DNA from 3 places in the Brachymonas sp. J145 genome. Region 2 is predicted to be linked to each of the others. Evidence: predicted binding sites of a transcription regulator. Region 2 holds the regulator's gene; each other region holds the start of a gene.

Region 1 (2,187 bases), on a different contig from region 2:
CGATAGGCTTCCATCAGTCCAGGGCAGCCCAGTGTGGAATCGGCACGGAACACGGTTGGATCCAGGAAGTCATCATCGACCCGACGGTAAATCACATCGACGCGCTGCGGGCCCCGCGTGGTGCGCATATAGACAAAGCCATCCTTGACAAACAGGTCCTGGCCTTCAACCAGCTCCACGCCCATCTGCTGCGCCAGAAAGGCATGCTCAAAATAGGCACTGTTGTACATGCCGGGCGTGAATACCACCACCACCGGCTCGGACACCGCGCCGGGAGCACAGGAGCGCAAGGTTTCCAGCAGCAGGTCAGCATAGTGGGCGACCGGCTCGACCTGATAGGTGCGGAACAGTTCGGGGCACAGACGCATCGACATCTTGCGGTTTTCCAGCATGTAGCTGACACCGCTGGGCACGCGCAGATTGTCTTCCAGTACGAAGTATTCGCCGTCTTTGGAACCATGGCTGGCTCGAACGATATCAATGCCGCTAATGTGCGAATACACCCCATGCGGTACCACCACACCTTCCATCTCCGGACGATATTGCGCGTTCTGCAGCACCTGGTCGGCCGGAATCACGCCCGCCTTGAGAATGTCCTGGTCGTGGTAGATGTCCTGAATGAAGCGGTTCAGTGCAGTCACACGCTGCGCCAGCCCTTTTTCCAGCTGTTGCCACTCCTGGGCAGGAATGATGCGTGGAACCAGATCAAAGGGGATCAATCGCTCGGTACCGGCACCATCCTCGTCTTTTTCGCCATATACGGCAAAGGTGATGCCGACCTTGCGAAAGATCATCTCAGCCTCTTCTCGACGCCGCTGCATTGATTCGGCTGTCTGGCTACGCAGCCACTCGGCGTAGCGCAAATAGTGGTCGCGAACCTGATCATCCGCGTAAGGCACGGAGGCAAACATTTCATCAAAGGCGCGCATGATCGTCGGGACTCCTCAGGTTTGGAATGGATCACTGCAAGACAAGCAAGAATGATGCCTAGTTGTAATCTGGTGTAGCAATTGCTGCCGCAACTTCAAATTTATAACATCCGGAATGACCAGAAGTGGGCATTTCCTGCCCTCTCGCAGTGCATCCGCTGATCCTGTGAGCTCCACAATGCAGCACCACAACTGTCGCTGCGCACTACGTTGGCACCCTGCTCCTGCAAGCGTTGCAAGACCTCGGTATGCGGATGACCATAACGGTTACGGTAGCCGTGCTGGATCACTGTCCAGCGCGGCTGCACCGCCTGCAGCCAGTCCGCACCCGTAGAGCTGTTGCTGCCGTGGTGGCCGGCTAGCAGCACATCGGCACGCAGATGCTGCGCCGGATAGCGTTGCAGCATGCGCTGCTCGCTGACAAATTCGGCATCCCCCATCAGCATGGCGGTACGCTGGCCGTTGCTGATACGCAGCACGCAACTGCCGGCATTGCCCCAGTCACTGCCGGCCAGATCCTGCGCTGCCGGATGCAGCACCTCGAACTGCACGCCATCCCATGCCCAGCGCTGGCCCGCCAGACAGGGCTGGATCTGCCGCTGCTCATGCAGCGGATGGCCCGGCTCAATGACGCCGGACAACACGGCCTGCGGCTGGCTCGCCAGCAGGGACAGCAGGCCCCCAACGTGATCGGTATCGGAATGACTGAGCACGATGCGGTCCAGCTGCAGGCCTTGCGCTGCCAGCATCGGCGCCAGAATGCGCTCGCCGGCATCGGTATGGCGGCCGATGGCGGGACCGGCGTCGAACAGCAGGCTGTGGCGTGCCGTACGCAGCAGCACGGCACCACCCTGCCCCACATCCACCGCCTGCAGGCTGAAACCACCAGCGGGCGGTGCCGGAGCCTGCCAACCCAGTACCGGCACCAGGCAGACCGCACCCAGCGCACGCCACCACAGCGGCAGGCGCAGGCACAGCAACGCGCCACCAGCGATGCCGATGGCGCCAACCCAGACCGGTGCCATCGCCGTGCCGTAGACCGCCCACGGATAGGCCGCCATCCAGACCAGCCCCGGCCAGCACCATTCCAGGATCACACCAGCCAGCGTCCAGAGTGGTGCCCACAGCATGCCCAGCATCGCCAAGGGCGTGACCAGTACGGTCACCAGGGGCACGGCCACTGCATTCGCCAGTATTCCGACCACCGACACCTGGCCAAACATCAGCAAGGCCAGCGGCGTCAGCGCCAGTACCACCA
Region 2 (2,187 bases):
AGATTGCGCGCGCCCTGGCCACGCAGCCGCGCTTCATCCTGCTCGATGAGCCCTTTGCCGGCATCGACCCGATTGCCGTGCTCGACATCCAGCGCATCATCCGCTTCCTCAAGCAGCGCGGTCTGGGGGTGCTGATCACCGACCACAACGTGCGCGAAACGCTGGGTATCTGCGACCACGCCTACATCATCAGCGAAGGCCGCGTGTTGGCCTCTGGCACGCCCAGCGATATCGTCGCCGATCCCGATGTGCGCCGCGTCTATCTGGGCGAGAACTTCAGCATGTGATGCGCATTTGCTGACAACTGCCTTTATCTGCATGCTATCTGTCCTGTTATCCGTCACCTGCCTCGCGTCAGGTGACATCGCAGGCAGCCACCCGGAAGCCGGCTGATGAAAGCCGGTCTGCAACTCCGTATCAGCCAGAACCTGGCGCTGACGCCACAGCTGCAGCACGCGATCCGCTTGCTGCAGGCTTCGACCCAGGAGCTGCAGCAAGAGCTGGAGCAGATGCTGGCCGAGAATCCGTTTCTGGAGCAGGCCGAGGAGGATACCGGTACGGACGACCAAGCCGATCCGCCAGCAGCAGCCACCAGTCATGCGGAAGACGCAGCCGAACGCCTTGACCGCGACGAGGACTGGTCTGGGCGCGATGCCTGGGACGACTGGTCTTCAGGCGCCAACGAACGCGATAGCGCAGACAGCCACGCATCCAGCCAGGCCAGCGAAGAGCAGCTCCATACCCGCTGGGCCAGCCACCAGCCTGATGATGACGAGTCGCCCTGGTCCGGCAAGCCGCAGCCCGACAAGCTGAGCACCCACTTGCACCAGCAGGCGCTGGCCTTGCGGCTGGATGCCCTGGACCGCGCTGCCCTGTATGCGCTGGTCGAATCCTTGAATGAAGACGGCTATCTGGAAGACAGCCTGGACGAGCTGGCGCTCGCGCTGCAGCAGCAGATTCCGGACAGCCTGCTGGATAGCGACCAGGAAACCCTGCACGACCACTTGCGCATCGCACTGGGTCTGCTGCAGTCGATGGAACCGCCTGGCGTTGGCGCGCGCGACCTGGCCGAATGCCTGCGACTGCAGCTGCTGGCGCTACCCGCCAGCCAGACCGATGCCGCCACGCGCCAGATTGCACTGGACCTGTGCGCGCAACCGCTGGAACTGCTGGCGCGACGCGACCTGCGCACGCTGGCACGCCTGACCGGCCATGGCCAGCCTGCGCTGCGCCAGGCACTGCAGCTGATTGCCCGCCTCGAGCCCAAGCCAGGCCGCCGCTTTGCCACTGCCGAGCAACAAGTGGTGATTCCCGATGTTCTGGTGCTGCGCGCTCCGGCAGGCCAGCAGTCTCCCTGGCTGGTGCGGCTCAATCCAGCGGTGCTGCCGCGCGTGCAGGTACAGGACAGGTATGCGGGCGTGCTGCGCCAGTACCAGGGCGAAGCGGTGCAGGCACTGCAACAGCAGCTGCAGGAGGCGCGCTGGATGGTCAAGAGCATCCAGCAGCGCTTTGACACCATCCTGCGCGTCAGCCAGGCGATCGTGGAGCGCCAGCAACGCTTTTTCGAGCAAGGTGTGCTGGCCATGGAGCCGCTGGTGCTGCGCGAGATTGCCGAGGCGCTGGCGCTACACGAATCCACTGTCAGCCGCGCCACCAGCGCCAAGTACATGCAGACACCCTGGGGCACTTTCGAACTCAAGTATTTCTTTGGTTCCGGCATCGGCACCGATGACGGTCAGGCCACCAGCAGCACCGCCGTGCGCGCCCTGATCGGCCAGCTGATTGCCGATGAAGAGGTACGCAAGCCGCTCAGTGACCAGCGCCTGGTCGACCTGCTGGCGGAGCGCGGCATCCAGTGTGCCCGCCGCACCGTGGCCAAGTACCGTGAACAGCTCAAGCTGCCGCCGGCACATTTGCGCAAGTCGCTGGACTGAGCGCCAGAAACAGGCATGCCCGCACAAGGCGGGCATGATCCGATGGCCGTGCTGCCCCTGACAGGGCAGACAGGTGTTTCTTAGAACGGAATATCGTCGTCCATGTCACCAAAGCCACCGGCGTCGCTCATCGGCTGCGCGGCCGCGGGGGCAGCCGCCGCCGGTGCGGCTGCCGGAGCCGCCGGGCGTGCAGCCATCGGAGCCTGCTGACGCGGTGCCGCGGCACGACCACCGCCGTAACCGCCACCGTAGC
Region 3 (2,187 bases), on a different contig from region 2:
AAGCTTGCAAGCAGACGTAGGATCAGGCCTTCAGGGCCGACAGCGCCTGCAGCGTGCGCTCCATGGCGATGGCGTCGGCTGCGGCATCATAGTGGTTGCCGTTTGGGCGCGCGAAGGCGTGTTGCACGCCCGGGTACTCGAACACCTGCACGTTGTCGTGCTGGGCGGCAGCAGCCTTGATCTGCTCCTGCGCTTCGGCCGGGCAGTATTCGTCCTGGCCGGCAAAGTGCAGCACCAGCTGGCCCTTGATGTTGACCATCTCGTCCAGCCTGGCTTCGATGCCGGTACCGTAATAGCCCACCGACACGTCGGCATCGGTGCGGCAGGCCGCCAGATACGCCATCTTGCCGCCCAGGCAGTAGCCCACCACGCCGGCCTTGGGGTAGTCATTGCAGGCCTCCAGGCTGGTGCGCGCCGTCATCAGCACGGTGCCAATGTCCTGTGCGCCCACATTCTGGTCAAAGTTGTTGAAGAAGCCGAAGGCCTTCTCCCAGCCTTCCGGCGAATAGTCCAGCTCCACGCCCGGCTCCAGCCGCCAGAACAGGTCCGGCACGATGGCCACATAGCCTTCCTCGGCATAGCGGTCGGCCACCTGGCGCATGGTCTCGTTCACGCCAAAGATTTCCTGGCAGATGACCAGGGCCGGGCCCTTGCCCGATGCAGGTTCGGCGACATAGGCGCTGAAAGTGCCGGTGCCGTCGGTGGACTGGATCTCGATGGTGTAGCTCATGCTGTCTCCTTCATGGTTCTTGGTAAGGACCCGCCACCAGGCACATGGCAGGTTGTCCCGATCGATTATGACGGGGGAAACTTGCCGACAACATGACAGCTTCCCGCTGCCATGTGTCAGAGTGTGTCGGGAAAAGCACCAAACCCGGGCGAAACGCACCAATGCAGTGCATGTTTCGTGTGCCTCTTGCTGCATCGCGGCAAAAAACGCCTGCTTACAGACTTGGCACATATCTTGCTTGATATCGCATGCAGTCATTCACTCATACGCGATCGGGAGGATCATCATGCGCACTATCCCTGCAATCCCTGCGGTTCTGGTCATCACACTGTTGTCCGGCCTGTCTGCCACCAGGGCCCTGGCCCAGGAGGCCGCACCGTCGGCTGGCGGCCTCAGTGCCAATATGGGTGCGGTCACACTGTATAAGTACCGTGGCCAGGACCAGTACATCAACCACAGCGGCGAAGAGAAGAAGCTGCGCCCGGCCCTGCAAGCCGGCTTGGACCATGACTTCGGCAACGGCTTTTACGTGGGCAACTGGAACTCCAGCGTGCGCTTGCCCAGTAGCAGCGGCACCGCCCATCTCGAAATGGACTTTTACGGTGGCTACCGTTTCGAGACCGGCCTGCTGGCCTGGGACGTAGGCGCGCTGCGCTACCAGTATCCCGGCTCCGGCGTGCTCAACACCACCGAGGTCTATGCCGGTGCCACCTATGGCCCGGCCACGCTCAAGTATTCGCATACCGTGTCCGACCGCTACTTCGGCTTGGAGGGTGGCAAGAACACCGGCTATCTCAACCTGGCTGTGAATTACCCGGTCAGCGAGGCCGTGGCGCTGCAGGCCAGTGTCGGTCACACCATGCTGGATGGCGGTGCGCGCCAGGCCAGCGGCCTGCCCGATTACACCGATTACAGCCTGGGCCTGGCCTGGACGGCTCAGCCCGGGCTGACCGTGACGGCAGCCGTGGCGGGTGCCAACCAGGACGATGCCTGGGGCTATGTGAACAAGCCCAAGGCCATTATTGGCATGAAATATGCTTTTTGATTCCTGTGCGACGCGCCATACGCGTCACCTGCAGACCCTCACCAGGAGTACCCGAACATGAAGCTCATCACCGTGATCATCAAACCCTTCAAGCTCGACGACGTGCGTGAAGCCCTGTCAGACATCGGTGTGCGCGGCGTCACCGTCACCGAAGTGAAAGGCTTTGGCCGTCAGAAAGGCCATACCGAGCTCTACCGCGGCGCCGAATATGTCGTCGATTTTCTGCCCAAGATCAAGCTCGAAGCTGCGGTGGACGATGCCATCGTCGAGCAGGTACTCGAGACCATCCAGGCCAGCGCCCGTACCGGCAAGATCGGTGACGGCAAGATTTTCGTCACTGAGCTGGAACAGGTCATCCGCATCCGTACCGGCGAGTCCGGCAGCATCGCCCTCTGAGGCCATCCCCCCAACA

The links. The regulator sigma-54, encoded in region 2, starts transcription at its own class of promoters, with help from an activator protein. The targets are predictions, from matches to a motif close to TGGCANGNAANCTGCTTT.
Region 1: the regulator sigma-54 is predicted to act here: its motif matches at 972-989, upstream of V1261_RS07150 (circularly permuted type 2 ATP-grasp protein).
Region 3: the regulator sigma-54 is predicted to act here: its motif matches at 954-971, upstream of V1261_RS10885 (TorF family putative porin).

The regions. Positions count from the first base shown of each region.
Region 1 covers NZ_JAZDCI010000006.1:36,226-38,412, forward strand. The annotation lists gene V1261_RS07150 (circularly permuted type 2 ATP-grasp protein) at 1-929, opposite strand, end outside; gene V1261_RS07155 (DNA internalization-related competence protein ComEC/Rec2) at 1,031-2,187, opposite strand, start outside.
Region 2 covers NZ_JAZDCI010000001.1:411,249-413,435, forward strand. The annotation lists gene lptB (LPS export ABC transporter ATP-binding protein) at 1-287, shown strand, start outside; gene rpoN (RNA polymerase factor sigma-54) at 393-1,934, shown strand; gene ssb (single-stranded DNA-binding protein) at 2,015-2,187, opposite strand, start outside.
Region 3 covers NZ_JAZDCI010000014.1:12,922-15,108, reverse strand. The annotation lists gene V1261_RS10890 (dienelactone hydrolase family protein) at 23-730, opposite strand; gene V1261_RS10885 (TorF family putative porin) at 1,017-1,775, shown strand; gene glnK (P-II family nitrogen regulator) at 1,833-2,171, shown strand.